4 regions of the Neobacillus sp. B24 genome follow, and region 4 is predicted to be linked to each of the others. Evidence: riboswitches for the same ligand, from Rfam matches in the RefSeq annotation. Region 4 holds a riboswitch; each other region holds the start of a gene.
The links. A riboswitch is a leader RNA that binds a small molecule or an ion and turns the genes downstream of it on or off. The one in region 4 is predicted to bind S-adenosylmethionine.
Positions count from the first base shown of each region.

Region 1: another riboswitch for S-adenosylmethionine. It lies ahead of metK (methionine adenosyltransferase); the one in region 4 lies ahead of ACZ43M_RS22600 (methionine biosynthesis PLP-dependent protein).
Region 2: another riboswitch for S-adenosylmethionine. It lies ahead of ACZ43M_RS04550 (LLM class flavin-dependent oxidoreductase); the one in region 4 lies ahead of ACZ43M_RS22600 (methionine biosynthesis PLP-dependent protein).
Region 3: another riboswitch for S-adenosylmethionine. It lies ahead of ACZ43M_RS07240 (homoserine dehydrogenase); the one in region 4 lies ahead of ACZ43M_RS22600 (methionine biosynthesis PLP-dependent protein).

Region 1 is NZ_AP035777.1:4,394,282-4,399,264, forward strand. It holds gene ACZ43M_RS21825 (alpha/beta hydrolase) at 1-658, opposite strand, end outside; gene ACZ43M_RS21830 (gamma carbonic anhydrase) at 821-1,336, shown strand; gene metK (methionine adenosyltransferase) at 1,380-2,579, opposite strand; SAM riboswitch class I at 2,815-2,960, opposite strand; gene pckA (phosphoenolpyruvate carboxykinase (ATP)) at 3,236-4,825, shown strand; gene ACZ43M_RS21845 (hypothetical protein) at 4,871-4,983, opposite strand, start outside.
Region 2 is NZ_AP035777.1:942,023-947,005, forward strand. It holds gene ACZ43M_RS04540 (sensor histidine kinase) at 1-1,008, shown strand, start outside; gene ACZ43M_RS04545 (response regulator) at 1,009-1,662, shown strand; SAM riboswitch class I at 2,257-2,360, shown strand; gene ACZ43M_RS04550 (LLM class flavin-dependent oxidoreductase) at 2,468-3,517, shown strand; gene ACZ43M_RS04555 (ATP-grasp domain-containing protein) at 3,536-4,492, shown strand; gene ACZ43M_RS04560 (MATE family efflux transporter) at 4,728-4,983, shown strand, end outside.
Region 3 is NZ_AP035777.1:1,469,792-1,474,774, forward strand. It holds gene ACZ43M_RS07225 (carbon-nitrogen hydrolase family protein) at 1-445, shown strand, start outside; gene ACZ43M_RS07230 (GNAT family N-acetyltransferase) at 457-1,119, shown strand; gene ACZ43M_RS07235 (GNAT family N-acetyltransferase) at 1,140-1,811, shown strand; SAM riboswitch class I at 1,888-1,999, shown strand; gene ACZ43M_RS07240 (homoserine dehydrogenase) at 2,066-3,268, shown strand; gene ACZ43M_RS07245 (YfhD family protein) at 3,613-3,798, opposite strand; gene ACZ43M_RS07250 (YfhE family protein) at 3,904-4,041, opposite strand; gene ACZ43M_RS07255 (TIGR01777 family oxidoreductase) at 4,137-4,983, opposite strand, start outside.
Region 4 is NZ_AP035777.1:4,541,579-4,546,561, reverse strand. It holds gene metC (cystathionine beta-lyase) at 1-1,143, opposite strand, end outside; gene ACZ43M_RS22600 (methionine biosynthesis PLP-dependent protein) at 1,143-2,255, opposite strand; SAM riboswitch class I at 2,382-2,497, opposite strand; gene ACZ43M_RS22595 (asparagine synthase-related protein) at 2,870-4,813, shown strand.

The DNA.
Region 1 (4,983 bases), 150 kb from region 4:
TAAACCATTCTTTAACGGTTCGTTTATTGACGATTTTGTCATCTCCGCCCTGCATGACAAGCATCGGCACATCCTGGGTGTCTGGAATATTGACGAAAGCTTGCTTAATGGCCTCTGCCAATTCACGATACCACCTAACTGATACCTTTGTCACATAAAGTGTATCATTTGAATCTGCTTCCCTGACATCTTCATTCCTTGTCGCCATTTGTACAGTCAGGCCGGAATTGAGCCGAAATGATGGAAACACCACATTTAATCCATACGATAGGAAGTTCATAAATTTAGACGGTTTCTGTAAAAGGCCCAGACACGGAGAGGAGAGAATCACTCCGGCAAGGTTTAGCCTTTCCTCCTGCAATAAACGGATCGCAATTAATCCCCCCATACTATGGCCAACTAAGAAAACCGGCAAATCATAGCGATAGGCTGTTTGAATCCAATCCTTTACTTCTATTATGTATTCATCAAAGTATTCTATATGACCGCGGTTTGCCCTTGTCGTCATCCCCTGTCCCGGAAGGTCGGACATGATGACGTGAAAGCCGGATGAACGCCACATTTCAATCAGCCAGCCATAACGTCGATGGTGTTCCATAGCGCCGTGGACAATCACGATAACAGCCTTTGCGGATCCTTCTGCTTCCCACTTCCACATAATTGCTCCCCCTGAAACTTCTCATTTTAAGTATTTTACCATATAACCAAGGGTCAATGATATTTATGGGTTACGTTAAACACACTGTATAATAGTATAATTTTTGAAAAGTGCTTCATTTATTCGTTAAAATAGAAGCATCATCCCAAAGGAGAGAGACTAATGATTTATCCATTTAAAGATAAATATCCTAAAATCGCTGATACCGCATTTATTGCAGATTATACAACTATTACCGGCGATGTTGAAATTGGCGGGGAGTCAAGCGTCTGGTTTAACACGGTGATTCGCGGTGATGTTGCGCCGACGAAAATTGGCAACCGTGTCAATATCCAAGATAATTCCATATTACATCAAAGCCCCAACAACCCGCTAATTTTAGAGGATGAAGTCACAGTCGGACATCAGGTCATTTTACATAGCTGTATCATTCGAAAAAAAGCGTTAATTGGAATGGGCTCGATTATCCTCGACCAGGCAGAAATTGGCGAAGGGGCATTCATCGGCGCTGGCAGTTTAGTGCCCCAAGGTAAAAAAATACCTCCGAACACATTGGCGTTTGGCAAACCTGCCAAAGTAATCAGGGAATTAAATGAGGAAGATATCAAGGACATGGACCGAATTATAAGAGAATATGCAGAAAAGGCTCAGTATTATAAATCACTGCAAAAAAGATAAGAAAAACGGGAATCACACGTTATGTGTAATTCCCGTTTTCTAATCAGCCCTCCGCCTGTTGACGAAGTGCTTCAGCTTTATCGGTCCGTTCCCACGGAACATCAACATCAGTACGGCCAAAATGTCCATATGCCGCTGTTTGCTTGTAGATAGGACGCCGTAAATCCAACATTTTAATAATTCCTGCAGGGCGCAGGTCAAAGTTTTTGCTGACAAGGTCAACTAAAATATCTTCGCTCACTTTGCCGGTTCCGAAAGTATCAACCGAGATGGATACCGGTCTAGCGACACCTATGGCGTAGGCAAGCTGTACCTCACATTTGTCTGCAAGACCTGCGGCAACAATATTTTTTGCCACATAGCGTGCAGCATAGGCAGCCGAACGGTCAACTTTTGTTGGGTCTTTACCGGAAAATGCTCCGCCGCCATGACGGGCGTATCCACCGTAAGTATCAACAATAATTTTACGGCCTGTTAATCCCGCATCCCCTTGTGGGCCGCCGATTACAAAACGACCGGTAGGGTTAATAAAATATTTAGTATTTTCATCGATTAATTCCTTGGGAACAACCGGATTAATAACATATTCTTTTACATTTCGCTGGATCTGCTCTAGCGAGATTTCGGGATGGTGCTGCGTAGAGATAACAATCGTATCGATCCGTACAGGTTGATTATTTTCATCATATTCTACCGTTACTTGAGTTTTGCCGTCTGGTCGAAGATATGGAAGAATATCCTCCTTACGAACTTCTGTCAACTTGCGGGCAAGCTTATGTGCTAAAGAAATTGGCAGTGGCATAAGTTCCTTCGTTTCATTACAGGCAAATCCAAACATTAAACCTTGGTCCCCAGCACCGATTGCTTCAATTTCGTCGTCAGACATTTGGCCTTCGCGTGCTTCAAGCGCTTGGTTGACTCCCATGGCAATATCAGGGGATTGCTCATCAATGGAAGTTAAAACGGCGCAAGTCTCGGAATCAAATCCGTATTTTGCACGATTATAGCCAATTCCTTTAATGGTTTCACGAACAATCTTTGGAATGTCCACGTAGGTGGAAGTGGTGATTTCACCAGCAACAAGCACCAATCCTGTTGTTACGGAAGTTTCCGCAGCAACACGGGCATTCGGATCCTTGGCTAAAATGGCATCTAAAATGGAATCAGAAATCTGGTCACAAATCTTGTCGGGATGACCTTCAGTTACTGATTCAGAAGTAAACAAACGACGCTTTGTTGACATCTGAATTCCTCCTATACTATGAAATAAATGAGGCAATAGTAAAGCTTGCGAACCTCAGAGTTTGATACGGAACTCATTCCCTTTATAGTATGAAATAATTACAGGAATTTTATTAAAAATAAAAAACCCGAAGGCGTTCTCACGTTGTATAAAAACTATTATGTAGACGCAGAAAAAAGAAAAAACCTTCCCATTAGAGGAAAGGTTGAGTGCAATGTTTTGCGCGTGCCTTTCACTCTTATCGTTCAAGGCATATGCCTTGCATCAGGTTTAGCACCTTTGCCCAGAAAACGACCGTACACTCGTGGCATATCGGTATTTTCTTAGTTGCAGGTTGCTGGGTTTCACAGGGCCTGTCCCTCCACCAGCTCGGGATAAGAGAGTATCCGTTCAAGGTTAAATCATAACCTACACAAACAAAGCATGTCAATGGATTTTTTAGCAACTTTTGGTTAAAATCAAACTTTGGTACATGCAAAATCTTAAACCAATTTACGTAAAACACGACCCATTTTCATGACTTTTTACTAAATATAGAATATTGTATAAAATACAACTTAATTTAATTGATTAGTATAGACTAATCAATTAAATGTGTTATACTATTGGATAAGAATATTTAGAGTATAAAAATCTTTAAAAGGTAGGTTTCTTAAATGAATTCTGTTCATACTCCAAATGAATTAAAACTGTTCCTGAATGAATGCAATGCCCAGGTTCAACTATCTGTGCCGCAGCTGGTAGAAAAAATCTTAAGCAGAAATGAAGGATCCTTAACTGCCACAGGTGCTGTTACCGTTTCAACAGGAAAATATACAGGACGTTCCCCACAAGATAAATTTATAGTATCCGAATCGACCACAAAAGACAAAATTGCCTGGGGCGCGTCACTCAATCAGCCAATTTCTGAACAGGTTTTTACAAACTTGTATAATAAGGTTTTGGACTACTTAAAGCAGCAAGATGAGATCTTTGTATTTAAGGGTTTTGCTGGAGCCGATAAAAAGTCACGCCTGCCGATTCAGGTTATCAACGAATTCGCTTGGCATAATTTATTTGCACAGCAATTGTTTATTCGCCCAACCGAAGACGACCTTTTGACCCACGACTCACAATTTACGGTCATTTCCGCACCAAATTTCAAGGCGGACCCTGCTGTGGATGGAACAAATTCAGAAACCTTCATTATTATATCCTTTGAACATCGTGTCGTACTAATTGGCGGGACAGAGTATGCCGGCGAAATGAAAAAATCCATTTTCTCTGTAATGAATTATTTACTCCCGGAGAATAACATTTTCTCCATGCATTGCTCGGCGAACGTAGGTATAGAAGGTGATGTTGCCCTTTTCTTTGGTCTTTCCGGAACAGGAAAAACTACCCTTTCAGCCGACCCTAATCGCAAACTGATCGGCGATGATGAACACGGTTGGTCATCCAATGGTGTGTTTAATATAGAGGGTGGCTGCTATGCAAAATGTATCGGCCTTACCCGTGAAAAGGAACCGCAAATTTTTGATGCCATTCGCTTTGGAACTGTACTTGAAAACGTTGTCATCAATAAAGAGTCACGAATTCCGGATTATGATGACGGTACTTTGACAGAAAATACGCGTGCTGCCTATCCGATTGAAGCCATTGATAATATCATTGTACCTAGTATTGCCGGACATCCGACCACAATTGTGTTCCTGACTGCTGATGCTTTCGGTGTACTTCCTCCCATTGCAAAATTAACAAAAGAGCAGGCAATGTACCACTTTTTAAGCGGTTACACTTCCAAGCTTGCTGGAACTGAGCGTGGTGTGACTTCACCACAGGCTACCTTCTCGACCTGCTTTGGTGCACCATTCCTGCCGCTGCCGGCAACTCGATATGCCAATATGCTTGGTGAAAAGATTCTTGAGCACAACGTTAATGTGTTCCTAGTGAATACAGGCTGGACTGGGGGCGAGTATGGTGTCGGCAACAGGATGAAGCTTTCCTATACAAGAGCAATGGTCCAAGCGGCTCTCGAAGGAGAACTAAATCATGTTGAAACCGTCAAGGACGAAATCTTCGGTTTAAATATCCCGCTCCATATAGCCGGGGTTCCGGATGAAGTGCTGCAGCCAGTGAAGACATGGTCAGATGCTGATGCCTATGACAAGAAGGCAAAAGAACTAGCCGGGAAATTCCGCGAAAACTTTAAGAAGTTTACAAATGTTGCACCAGAAATTACAGCTAAAGGCGGCCCAATTGCCTAATTTATTGAAAAAAGCGATTCAACGTCGAATCGCTTTTTTCATTATTTATTTTGTCTTACTTGGTTTCCTTACTTCTACAGCCTGTGATTCCTGCAGCACACTAAATTGATAGTTTCCACTTCTTTCAAGCGTGAAACCTCCGCCGTACTGAGAAATCT
Region 2 (4,983 bases), 1.8 Mb from region 4:
GGGTATAAAAACCCGGTTCTTTATCCGATTGCCGAGCTCATCATAGGAGGCGGAGCTTCCGTCTATTTTAATATATTTGAACACTTTAACCTTGGTCCCGCCATGATCCTCATGTCCATCTTGATGGTTGGTTACCTTGCGACAAAGAAGTCGGCCAGATGGACCTTGCCAGTGTTTTTAATTTTGTACCCGCTCCCTACTCTGTGGACTATGGACACCGTCACTTATTTTCTTCAGTACATCGATATCTTCATCTTCCTAGGCTTTGGCGCCTGCTTTAACTATGTCATTCATTCGCAGCAGAAGACAAAACGAATCATCGAAGAAAATAATAAACAATATCAGTTAATTCAAGAGCAGTATCGGGTGCTTCAGCAATATGCGGAGCAGATCGAGAAGGTAACGCTGCTCCAAGAACGGAACCGGCTTGCAAAAGAACTGCATGATACGATTGGCCATCACTTTACTTCTGTAACCATGGGGCTTGACGCCGTTTCTTATTTGCTGGAAAAGGATGTTGATCGAGCGAAACAAAAGGTTGAAGCCCTTGCTAATGTTTCTCGTAAAGGCTTGGAGGACATTCGAAGACATATCCACCAAATAGCCCCGTCAGAAAATGAACAGCCATTGTCGGAGCTTTTACATAAAATCGTTGATAGTTTTAAAGAAAATACCGATACCGATGTTCAGTTTAATAGGCAAGGGAGAGAAATCCCCATTTCTAAGAATATTAAACTCGCATTCATTCGCTGTCTTCAAGAGGCGTTGACAAATGCGAAACGACATGGCGGTGCTTCAGAAATTTTGGTTGATTACTTATTTACGGACTATGAGATTGTGTTATCTATTGAAAATAACGGAAGCCCCATTGATGCTTTGCAGCCTGGTTTTGGTCTCACCGCGATGAAGGAACGGATTGGGGAATTGCATGGGAATCTTGATATTACAAGTGGAACACACCATGGGGTAAAGCTGACGATTACTGTACCGATAAAAGGGGTGGCCTAAATGAGCGGCATTAAATTAGTCATAGCGGATGATCAAGAGTTGATTCGGGAGAGCTTGTCCATCGTGTTAGATATGGATGATGAAATTGAAGTAGTTGGTTTGGCGGAAAATGGGGCTGAAGCCGTTGCGTTATGCCAGCAGCATCAACCGGACACGATCTTGATGGATATTAACATGCCGGAAATGGATGGAATTTCTGCAACAAAAATGATCAAACAACGCTGGCCGGACATCAAGGTGATTATCTTAACCACCTTCCAAGAAATTAATTACGTGATTGACGCGTTAGCCATTGGGGCAGAAGGCTACTTGCTGAAAGCCATTCATCCAAAAGACTTGCTCGCAGGCATTAAACTGATTCATAAAGGCGGGACCCTGCTCCCGCAGGATTTGGCCAAGCTGCTAGTTCAGCAAATAAACAGTCATGAAACATCAACCCAGCAGGAAAACAAGAATAACTACGACTTAACAGAACGTGAAGAAGAAGTGCTGCAATGCATTGCAGTAGGACTAAGCAATAAACACATCGCAGAAAAACTATTTCTATCCGAGGGAACAGTCAAGAACTATATCTCCAGCATCTACCACAAACTAGATGTAAAAGATAGGTTTCAAGCCGCCTTCAAGGCAAAGCAGGAAGGGTTAACGAGGTAAAACGTTATCAATTAACTAAAAGACCAATGTCTGATGACGCGTTTGAGTGGATTATCCTCTTAGAAACGTCATGGTAGGAGGTTTCATGACGCGTTTGAGTGAATTTTCCTCTTAGAAACGTCATGGAAGGATGTTTCATGACTCATTTGATTGGATTGTCCTCTCAGAAATGTCATGAAAGGATGTTTCATGACTCATTTGATTGGATTATCCTCTCAGAAACGTCATGAAAGGAAGTTTCATGACGCGTTTGATTGGATTATCCTCTCAGAAATGTCATGAAAGGAAATCTCATGACGAGCCTGAGTGAATTTTCCTCTCAGAAATGTCATGAAAGGAAGTCTCATGGCGCGTTTGAGTGAATTTTCCTCTCAGAAATGTCATGAAAGGAAATCTCATGATGCGTTTGAGTGGATATTCCTTTCATAAACATCATAAACTACTTTAACAATCGTTCTTTTAAATATCAGAAGGATGGTCCTAATCTCTGCTGTGAAAATATGCCCTGAGCACTGTCCCGTGGTGAATATTTGATTGACAATTGACTGAATTTAAATTATTATCGCTATATTAATAGATTTAAAAATATTTTTCTTCTTATCCAGAGAGGTGGAGGGACTGGCCCTTTGAAGCCTCGGCAGCAGGTTCGTATGAATACTGTGCCAATTCCATCAAGCGTATGGCTTGAAAGATGAGAAGGGGGTTATTAGGCTCTCTTCTTTGAAGAGAGTTTTTTGTTTTTTTATAAATCCAACTTAGCGAATAAGAAAACTAGAGAATGAGAACAGCAGAGGAGAGAACAGAGATGAAATATGGTTTTTGGTTACCGATTTTTGGAGGCTGGCTGCGGAATGTAGATGACGAGAATATGCCACCAACCTTTGACTATGCGAAAAAAGTCATACAGTCAGCTGAAGACTGGGGATACTCAACGACACTGATTGCTGAATTATATTTAAATGATATTAAAGGACCGGAGCATGATTCTCTTGAAGCCTGGTCCACCGCAGCGGCACTTGCTGCCGTGACAGAGAAAATAGAAATCATGACCGCGATTCGCCCAGGTTTTCATAATCCTGCTGTGACAGCAAAAATGGCCGCCAATATTGACCGTATCAGCAACGGCCGTTTTACGCTTAATGTTGTTTCGGGTTGGTGGGCAGAAGAAGCGCGTCAATATGGCGGCATTTTCACCGAGCACGATGAGCGTTATGCTCGAACCGAGGAATTTATTGATGTGCTAAAAGGGTTATGGACAGAAGAAACCTTTAATTATGCGGGCCAGTTTTACGACTTAAAAGACACGAAGCTTGCTCCGAAACCAGTTCAACGACCGAACCCGATTCTTTATGCAGGCGGTGAAAGCGAAAAAGGTAAGCAAACGATTGCCGAAAAATGCGACGCTTACGTGATGCACGGTGGAACAATAGAAGAGATTGAGCAAAAAATTGCTGAAATGAAGGCACGCCGTGAACAAACTAACAATGAACCATTTAAATCTTTCGGAATGGCAGCCTATGTCATTTGCCGTGAAAGTGAAGAAGAGGCTTTTGCTGAGCTTGAAAAAATCACGACGGTGAAGGAGTCTAGCGCGTATGCCGGCTTTAAAGACTTCACAACCAAATCACAATTAGAGCAGCAGATCCAATTACAGGATTACTCGGTTTCCAATCGCGGTCTGCGGCCAAACCTGGTAGGAACACCGGAGCAGATAGCCAATCGAATTTTACAATATGAAGAAACCGGCTTAGACTTATTGTTATTACAATTTTCCCCGCAACTGGAGGAAATGGAGCGCTTCGCAAAGCAGGTTATGCCGTTAGTGGAACAAAAACGCAGTTTAATAAACAACTAGAAACAGGAGGCCGTAAACATGAGCAAAGTATATGTCATCCATGAAAATAGTGAGTGGACCGTCCATTTAACAAAGAGATTAGAGGAGCTTGGTGTTCCTTATGAAGAATGGCATTTAGATGAGGGTACATTAGATTTATCGGCACAACCTCCCGAAGGAATCTTCTATAGCCGCATGAGTGCTTCTTCCCATACACGTGATCATCGTTTTGCCGCTGAATTTACTGGACAGGTATTAGCTTGGCTAGAAGCGCATGGCCGCACGGTATTAAATGGAACGAGTGCTCTAAAGCTGGAAGTGAGCAAGGTTTTACAATACTTAGAGTTAAATAAATATGGTGTGAAGACGCCAAAAACGATTGCCGCAGTTGGCAAGCAAAACATTTTAAAGGCAGCGGAAAGCTTTTCTGGACAGCCCTTTATTACAAAACATAACCGTGCCGGAAAAGGTTTAGGTGTGCAATTGTTCCAAAGTATCGAAGCGTTAAAAGCGTATGTGGAAGGACCAACGTTCGAAGAACCGGTCGATGGCATTACACTGATCCAGGAATACATTGTATCTCCTGAAAGCTACATCACCCGCTGTGAGTTTGTCGGAGGAAACTTTGTATATGCCGTCAAGGTGGATACTTCGGAAGGATTCCAGCTTTGCCCGGCGGACGCCTGCCAAATTGGCGATTTATTCTGTCCGGTAGGAGAAGAAGTGGAAGAGAAGCCAAAGTTCCAAATCATTGACGGGTTTGACGACGAAATTTTAGAAAAATATAAAAAGGTGTTAGCTGGTAATGGGGTTCAAGTGGCTGGAATCGAATTTATCCGAAATGCTGACGGTGATATTTATACGTACGATATTAATACCAATACCAACTACAATTCTGATGCAGAAGCAAAAGCCGGCAAATTCGGCATGCTCGAAGTTGCTTTATTTTTAAAAAAGACATTGGAAGAAAAGTACGCAGCCACAGCAACGGTGTAATTTGGTTGAACTAAATATAGATTAAATGTAAAACTGAGCTGCCATAATCGGCGGCTTATTTTTGTTTACAGCATAAAATTTATTTTTGAAATGGTAGATGCTTACTATCGTCAGTTCACTAGAATATATTATTATATATGTACATCCTGATTCTCCACTAAGTAAGGGCATAAATAGAGTTTTGTTTTTTCTTAATAAGATTAGTAAATTAAAAGAGACCATAGGAGATTACTAAATGTTTAAAGAATGGAAAAAGATATTACTGCTTGCTATACCTTCGATTGCATCATTTGCTTCATCGACACTGACAGGAACCATTAATCTCATATTAGTCGGCCAATTAGGGGCTCTTGCGATTGCAATCGTAGGTGTTTCCAACATTATCATGTACAATGCCTGGGCCTTATTTTCAGGAATCGGGCATACCACCAATTACCTGGTGGCACAAAATTACGGCTCCAACACCATGAAAAAAGGGGTTGAACGCACTT
Region 3 (4,983 bases), 2.3 Mb from region 4:
TCAAATTTTTGAAACTGACAAGGGGAAAATTGCCCTGCTGACCTGCTATGATATCGAATTTCCAGAAATCGTCCGCATGGCTAAGGCAAAGGGCGCTGACGTGATTTTCTGCCCATCCTGTACAGATGACCGCCACGGCTTCCATCGTGTCCGCTACACCAGCCATGCCCGGGCGATTGAAAATCAGGTATATGTGGTTCTAACCGGAACTGTCGGTGCGCTGCCAACAGTCGACTTCATGCGTGCAAACTTCGGCCAGGCTGTCGTTATTACGCCTAACGATATCCCATTCCCGCCGCAAGGTATTCAAGTGCAAGGGGAAATCAACGACGATATGGTTGTCACCGCAGACCTCGACCTTGATCTGCTTTACGAAGTAAGAGAGCGCGGTGCAGTCACTACTTGGCGCGACCGCAGAACGGATCTATACACAGATTGGCAATAGGGGTGAGCCCAATGTACCGAAGTGAATTTTACGTGTACGACCAAGACCGGCTCCTGCCGATTTGTATCCGTAATTACACGAAGGATGATTTTGACCAACTCATTGATATCCAGGCGGAATGCTTTCCGCCCCCGTTTCCCTCTGAACTGTGGTGGAATAAAGAACAGTTGACCAGCCATGTTACCCATTTCCCGGAAGGGGCTTTATGTGTAGAAATCAACGGTGAACTCGCCGGGTCGCTTACCGGTCTCGTCGTTGAATTTGACTCGAACGACCCTAACCATAACTGGGAGAAAATCACTGACCACGGCTATATTCGCAACCACAATCCCAACGGCAACACGCTGTACATCGTCGACATCAGTGTCCGTCCCCAGTACCGCAAGCTTGGACTTGGCAAACTAATGATGCAGGCGATGTACCATGTTGTGATTGAAAAAGGCTATGATCGGCTGCTTGGCGGCGGGCGGATGCCGGGCTACCACAAGGTCGCTGAAACCATGACACCAAACGAATATTTGAATGCAATTATAACAGGCCAGCTCAAGGACCCGGTTATCAGCTTTTTGCTGCGCTGCGGACGCGTACCACTAGGTATCGCCGAAAACTATCTTGAAGATGAAGAGTCCTGTAACTACGCTGCCCTGATGGAATGGAAAAATCCGTTTAAATAAAAAAGGAGATTCACAAACCTATGGAATACAAACGCATTATCAATATCACTGACCCGAATTTCAAAAAACTGCACGACCTAATGGGACAAATTTTTCCGCCGGAAGAAGTCCTCGAGTACGATCTTTGGAAGGAGCCGCTTGAGGACCCATCGATTCGCGTGTTCGTTGCTGTCGACAACAATCAAGTGGTCGGGGCGACCGAATATCGCTATTATCCTGACTGGAACATTGCGATGACTGATTTTACCATCATCAGCAAACCGGGTCTGAGCCTAGGCCGTTTCCTTGCGCAAAATCGCTTAAAGGATCTTCAGCAGCTGGCAAAGGAAAACGGGAAAGAATTATTCGGGATGTTTGCCGAAATATATGACCCTTACCGGGTGGAACATCATGAATTTGGCGGCGTTAAGGTGATGGATCCGTATGTTCGCCGCGAAGTGTTGTCACACCTGGGCTATAAGCGCCTGGACCTAAACTACGTCCATCCGTCATGGGAAAACAACGGAGAGGCAGTCAAGGGTCTCGACCTATGCTTCATGCCGACTAAAGATGAGCTTGACCAGCTCCCGGCAGCTCTAGTTAAAGACTTCCTGACGACATATTATGCCGTGCTGTCAAACAAACCACAGGAATGGCTGGATATGGTTGAACGGATCAGCGGGCAAGAATCCATTTCATTATTGCCACTTTAACTATTGACTTTAATGGAAGATTCAGCTAATATTTCTTTTATAACTTGGAAATGAACGAAAATTTAAAAATATAAATCTCTTATCCAGAGAGGCGGAGGGACTAGGCCCGATGAAGCCCGGCAACCTTCAAGGTATTCCTTGAAAAGGTGCTAATTCCTGCAGGTTATCTTTAACCTGACAGATAAGAGGAGGACGAATCGCCCTCTTCTTATCGAAGGGGGTTTTTATTTTTTCGAAAAAAGGGAGGGAATGAAATGGCAGTGTTAAAGGTAGCTATTCTCGGTTTTGGTACCGTTGGAGAAGGGGCATATCGGACGATTTCTTCCCACGGGGAAGAACTGGCTGCTGTTTTGGGAAAAAAGGTGGAAGTGGCTGCCGTACTGATAAAAAATAAACAGAAGAAAAGGGATATTGCTCCGGAAGTGCTACTCACTACAGACTTCGAAGAAATTCTCCAATTGCCGCAGGTGGATATTGTGGTAGAAGCCATTGTTGGCAAAGAACCGACCTTTACCTATTTGAAAAAGGCAATACAACACGGCTGCCACATCATTACCGCCAACAAAGAAATGTTTGCTCATCATGGGAGTGAACTCATGGAACTGGCTGAGCAGCATAACGTTTCTGTCGGCTTTGAGGCGACAGTCGCCGGGGGTATTCCGGTCATCCAAACGTTACGGCAATTGTTAAAAATAAACCGTGTCCAACAGATTCAAGGAATCTTAAATGGGACGTCGAATTTTATCCTGACACAAATGCGGGAAAAGCAGCAGTCTTTTGCGGAAAGCTTATCGCAGGCGCAGCAAAATGGCTATGCCGAGGTAGACCCAACGAACGACGTTGAAGGCTTCGATGCCTTTTATAAAACCATGATTCTAAGCCGTATTGCTTTTGGGGAAGAGCCGGATTGGCATGGGGTAGAGCGGCAGGGGATTACCGCTATCACCAGCGAATTAATTGAAGCGGCAGGAAAGTTAGGGCTTCGTTTTAAACATGTTGCCAGCCTGACAAAGGTTGGGGAGCAAATCAAGGCTTCGGTGCAACCTGTACTTGTAGGTGATGAGCATCCTTTTTATCATGTCGAAGGGGTCGAAAATGCGGTCAATGTGTACTCCGATATTGTCGGCCGGATTACCCTGCAGGGCCCTGGCGCAGGAATGTTTCCGACCGCGAGTGCTGTCATCGAAGATCTGGTTTACGTCTGTCAAAACCCTTCCGGTAGGAAAAAGTACTCGCAAACTCCTGTTGCTGATCGTGAGCATAATGAAGGGCTAAAACAGGAATTATGGTTAGTACAGGGGCATCATGATACCCTCGCAACAGGTACAATAATAGATGAGGTCGGTAACGGAATCAGGGTCATCAAAGCAAGCAAATCTGATTTGGAACAGCTCGAGAATATTCTTTATTTTGCGATTCTTGGAGAAGTGGAACAGAAAGAAGTAGTGGTGGTGTAAGATATTTTAGGTTTACAACATATCCACATTGGTTAGTTCACAATCTAGTCAAATTTCCAACATAAATATGTTAAGAAACTGTGAAAGCAGTTGTTTAAAAGGGTAACCGGGAGTATAGTAAGGGTGTAGACAAGAATGTTTTGCCAACTTGATCTATGGGAATTACAGCAGTGCCGAGTTCTAGCCGTTGCCAAAACGGATACCTCTCTTTAGAACTCATGATTCATATGATTTCCCCCTTTTTTCATTATAAAAGAAGCAGGAATCCTGCTTCTTCTTTTTTTATGCCTTCGATGCCCGCCATTTCTTTCTGACCAACAGGCAAATAAGAGCTGTGATCAACATTAGCGGTTACGATTTTGTACGCGCTGATTGGCGGCATTTGCCCGTGCTTGTGCCTCCATATCCGCTCCGTCAGCCATTTCTTTTGAAAATTCTACATCCTGCCCGTCTGATTTCATGTTACTTGGAACCTGTGGAAGTGATGCTTTATTTCGGTCACGAGTTTTATGTCCGTGTGAACGGCCCATGAAAAAAACCCCTTTCAATGGTAGCTAGTGGAGCCGCAATCGCTACGCTCCCCTTACTAGCTTTACCAAATAAAAGAGGTCCATTAATGGAAAAAATTATGTATCTTACTGTCTGCCTTTGCGGTTCATGTAGCCGGCGGCACGGTCCGCCATTTTAAATTCATGGCCATAGGTTACTTCCTGCATGCTTGTTAAATTTGTACGTTCACGATCCTTATTGCGTTTTTTGTTTTCCGACATCATGATTCATCCCTTCCAAATTTATTTAAAGCAGGTATAAATGGTACATCATGTACACGTTTCCATTTTTGCCTTTTAAAAAAGGAATAATACCATTTTTACGAAAATATATTTTCTAAGGCGCTTTTTAAATCGGGATAGGTGAATTCGTAGCCATTCTTTAATAACTCGTTTGGCAGCACCTTCTGCCCGTCTACCACTAACGTGCTCATTTCTCCCAATAAGAACCTTAGCGCCAATTCTGGAACCGGTAGCCAATGCGGCCGCTGCAGCACCATCGCCAACGACTTACCAAACTCATTCATTGTTACCGGGGAAGGAGCGGTAAAATTCACCGGACCAAGAATATCCTCATTCTCCATCACAAACGTAATTCCCTTGACCACATCAGCAATATGAATCCACGACATCCATTGCTTTCCTGAGCCCATCGGCCCGCCGATAAAGGCTTGATAGGGAAAAAGCATTTTCGAAAGTGCGCCTCCCTTTTTGTCCAAGATGATGCCAAATCGACACAGAATCGTCCGCACTCCAAGTTCCTCGGCTTTGGATGCTTCTTGCTCCCAATCTATGACTGTTCTTGATAAAAAGTCTTCTCCTGAACCTTTGTCGGCTTCGATAAATGTTTGTTCCAAAGATGTTCCATAAAAACCAATCGCGCTGGAGTTAATCAAGGCATGAGGTTTACTCTTCAATTTTCTCATAATATTTAAAAGTTCTCTGACTGCATCAATTCTGCTGGTCAATATTCTTTTCTTTCTTTGCTCCGTCCAGCGCCCACTGTTAATCGATTCGCCCGCAAGGTTGATAAATATATCGGTTCCTTCCAATTCATCAGTCGGATTAGATTGTTCCGTAAGCCACTGAACATAGCGGAATTTTCCAGTTCCGCTCGCAGGCCTTCTGGTTAACACAATCACCTCATGCTCCTGCTGGACCAACTCC
Region 4 (4,983 bases):
AAAAGCTTTGGAAAAATCTTTGATAAGATCGTCAGGATTTTCTAATCCGACCGATAACCGAAGCAGGCTGTTTTTAATGCCACGTTTTTCTCGTTCATCCTGCGGCATCGCTGCATGCGACATTTTTGCTGGATACGATAAAATGGATTCTACCGCACCAAGGCTGACAGCAAACACCGGAATTTCCACTTCTGAAACGAAGGTACGAACTGCATCCTCATCAGCCAGGTCAAAGGAAAGTACTGCACCAGCACCGCTCGCCTGAGTTTCCTGCAATAGGCGCTGCGGGTGATTTTCCAGAGCTGGGTAGTAGACTTTTTCTACAAGTGGATGGGATTCTAGAAATCTCGCAATTTTTAAGGTTGATTCTTGTGACTGTTTTAACCGGACATGAAGTGTCTTCAAACCTCGTAACACTAACCAAGCATCCTGAACACCGAGAATCGCTCCAAAGGAATTTTGTAAAAAGTAAAGCCGATTTGCTAAATCCTCATCTTTCACGACGGCAAGTCCAGCGACGACATCGCTATGGCCTGACAAGAACTTGGTCGCACTGTGAAGGACTATATCCGCTCCAAGCTCCAAAGGTTTTTGCAGGGCTGGAGTCAGGAATGTATTGTCAACATAGGTAAGGGCGCCAACTTCCTGCGCCAATTCGCTAATAGCTGCAATATCCGTTACTTTCAGCAAGGGATTAGATGGAGTCTCTACATAAAAGGCTTTAGTATTCGGGCGAATCGCCTGTTTCACCTGTTCCAGGTCTGTCATATCGACAAAAGTATGTTCTATTCCCAATCTCGACAGCACTTGGGTAACCATCCGGAACGTTCCGCCGTACACATCCTCGGTGATTACGATATGGTCACCAGAAGAAAGGAGAAGAAATGCGGTGGAAATGGCTGCCATTCCTGATGAAAAAGCAAATCCTTTTACGCCGCCCTCTAATTCAGCAATCACATCTTCCAATGCTTCCCTTGTTGGATTTGAACTGCGGGCATAATCATATTTTCCGAACTGGTCAATATCAAACTGATGAAAGGTGGAAGCGTGCTGGATCGGAACACTGACCGCACCAGTTCTAGCATCCACTTTATGACGATTATGCAGCAGCTTCGTTTCAAAACTATAGTTCTCGGTAACCATTACACTCTCACTCCTTCATGAATATTGGCAAACGCCTGCTCGAGGTCGGACACGATATCCTCTGCATCCTCTATGCCGACGGAGAAACGCAATAGGCGGTTATCTACGCCTGTTGCTGTTCGAACTTCAACAGGAATATCGGCATGTGTTTGTGTTGCCGGGTAAGTTATAAAGCTTTCAGTGCCGCCAAGGCTTTCCGCGAAGGAAATTAGCTTTAGGTTCTGTAAAAATGAATTTACCCAGATTTCATCTTTGATGCGGAAAGAAACCATACCACCGCGCCCAGGATATAAAACATCGGTAACATCTTCATGCTGTGATAAAAATTCAACGATTGCCTTCGCATTTTTTTCATGGCGTTCCATTCGAAGGGACAAGGTCTTCATGCCGCGCATCAACAGCCAAGAATCGAAGGGACTTAACACTGCGCCAGCACCATTATGGTAAAGGGCCAAATCTTCACAAAGTTCCTTCCCTTTGGCAACAACCAGGCCAGCAAGGACGTCATTGTGTCCGCCAAGGTATTTAGTCGCGCTATGGATGACAATATCGGCGCCTAGTGCAATCGGCTGCTGCAACAGCGGTGTGTAGAATGTATTGTCAACAATCAGCAGGAGCCCATGTCTTTTGGCAATCTGTGCAACTGCGGCGATATCCGATTCCTGCATGAGGGGATTGGTAGGAGTCTCAAGAAAGATAGCCTTTGTTTGTGGGGTAATCTTACGTTCAATCTCCTTTGGACAACAGGTATTAACATATGTGGTCGTTAAGCCATACTTTCTATAGCCTTTTTCAAGAAGACGGTAGGTACCGCCATATAGATCTTCGCTGACCAGCCATTCATCACCGGATTGAAATAATGAAAGAACTGTCAGTATTGCTGCCATACCTGAGGAGCAGGCATATCCTTGATCGCCGCCTTCCAAATCGGCAATAGTTTTCTCTAGGAGCTGACGCGTCGGGTTCCCCGTCCGTGTATAATCGAACCCGGTTGACTGCCCAATTCCTTCATGGCGGTAGGCTGTTGAAAAGTAAACGGGTGGATTGACGGTTCCTGTTGTAGTTTCACTGCGGTTTCCAATTTGAGCAAGTTTCGTATCAATTTTGTACATGATGCACACTCCTTGTGTAAGATAACTTTAAAGCTTTAACACATTATGGTAATAAAGCCTGATGATAAAAGAAAAAAGCCTTCTATAAGAAGAAGACTTTTGTAAGTACGATTAACAAGGTCATTCTTCTTATCTCGCAAATTAGTCATAATTTGCAGGACTTAGCACCGTTTCAATGAACTAAGTCATTGAAGGTTGCTGAGGCGTCTTCGGGCCCTTCCCTCAACCTCTCTTGATAAGAAAATTAATATTTTGGATTATTTATAAAATTTACTACAGTTATATAGAAGTGTCAATAAGTTTTTGATAATTGCAGAATATGTAGCATTTTGTAAATTGGAAAATGGTTGACACTAAGACTATTAGATTATATTATTACTTTACAAGATGTTCTTGATGAAGAACTAATAACTTTTTTGTTTGAGGAAAATGGCTTCCGAATTAGGTATTTATACATAAGAATATATGGGTAATAAGGGGATTGAAATATTCCTTAAATTAACTATGATTCTATCGTTCTTTTTATAGAATTTACTGAATGACTAATCACCACTATGTAGGAGAAAGGGATTGTATTTTCCATTAATAGACCTTTCTTTTAGCAGGAGGACCCAATGAGCGCTATTGCTAGTATATATCACTTAAACGGTGAACCAATTAATCTTGATCATGGCAGAAGAATGATGAAGGAACTTGAGAAGTTCCCTGCTGATGATGTACAAACCTGGAATAGTGACAAAGTCTTTCTTGGCTGCCATGCACAATGGATTACGCCGGAATCCATTGGTGAAAAACTTCCTTACTACGATCAGGAAAGAAAGTTAGCAATTACCGCTGATGCGATTATTGATAATCGGGAAGATTTGTTTGAGAAGCTTCAAATAAAAAAATCAAAACAAAAGACAATAACCGATAGTGAATTAATTCTACTTTCTTATGATAAATGGGGGGAAGATACACCTAAGTATTTGGTTGGGGATTTTGCTTTCATAATTTGGGATGCAAAAGAACAAAAACTATTTGGGGCAAGGGATTTTTCAGGGAGTCGGACGCTTTATTATTACATAGATCAACATCGGGTAGTTTTTTGTACTGCCATCCGCCCTCTTTTGGCTTTGCCATTTGTTGAAAAAAACCTAAATGAACAGTGGCTTGCCGAATTTTTAGCAATACCGGGTGTAACTGATGCTTTAGATCCTGAGAGTACTGTCTATAAAAATATAAAACAGTTGCCACCCTCTCATAGTATTTCAGTTGTATCAGGTAGAGTAAAATTTTCTAGGTATTTCAAATTCTTCCCTACCAATAAGATGGTTTTTAAGTCCAATGATGAATACGAAGAAGCTTTCAAAGAGGTATTTCAAAAGGCAGTTTCCTCGCAAATAAGATCATGCTCTTCAGTAGGCTCACGCCTAAGTGGGGGTCTGGATTCTGGAGCGGTTACTAGTTTTGCTGCAAAGGCACTTTCTAAAGAAAATAAACAATTACACACATTTAGTTATATACCAGTAAATGATTTTATTGATTGGACTCCGAAAAGCAGACTACCTGATGAACGACCGTTTATTAACTCAACGGTAAAATATGTAGGGAATATTTCTGATAATTATTTGGATTTTGAAGGAAAAAGCGCTTATACAGAGATAAATGATTTACTAGATATTATGGAAATGCCATATAAATTTATTGAAAATTCCTTTTGGCTTAAAGGTATTATCGAAGAGGCCCATGTTAGAGGAATAAGAGTTTTATTAAACGGAAGTAGGGGGAACTATACGATATCCTGGGGTCCAGCATTAGATTTTTATTCTATACTATTAAAACAAATGAATTTCATTCGATTATATAAAGAAATTAATTTATTTAGTAATAATCGAAAAATTGGGAGAAAGGAAGTCGTATCAAAAATTGGGAAAATAACATTTCCATTTATTGAGGGAACTAAAGAAAGCTATGAATTTCCAATGCTAATAAATCCTGAATTCGCGAAGAAAACAGATGTGTTAAATAAATTAAAAAGTTCGGGTCTTGACGGTTCATTTAGGTTAAGTGTCTATGAAGCAAGGAAACGTCAATTTGAACGGTCAAATTCTTGGAATTTAAATGGAACTAGCAGGGCTAAATTATCTTTGCCTTACTCTGTATGGGACCGAGATCCGACAAACGATTTACGAGTAATCCAGTTTTGCCTGTCAATTCCAGAGGAACAATATGTTCAGAATGGACTGGATAGAGCGTTAATACGGAGAGTAACGAAAAATTATTTACCTGACAACGTAAGATTAAATTATAGTGTTAGAGGATTACAGGCTGCTGATGGGGTGCATAGAATGAAACCTCATTGGAACAAATTTATCGAAGAAATAAAAATGATTATATTAGACAAGGATTTAAAGGGAATCTTAAATGTACCTATTATTGAAAACGCAATTCTAAATCTTCAAGATGAAGCACGTCCAGAATTTGCATACCATGCTGACTTTAAAATATTAATGAGAAGTCTAATTGTTTCAAGATTTATAAAAAAATTTATTTGGGTAGTGTCAAAAGTTCTATGAAAACTCCTTAAGGGGTTAGGTTCCTTTCCACATATTGGGTGCGTCGGCCCCGCAACCGCTCTTGACAAACACGCCAATGGTTTGAGATTCCTTTATCAAGGGCGACGGGGACAAAAAGAAGGCATGCCAAATAGCCCTTGGTATTTCCATTTTAAACCATTGGCAAGTTC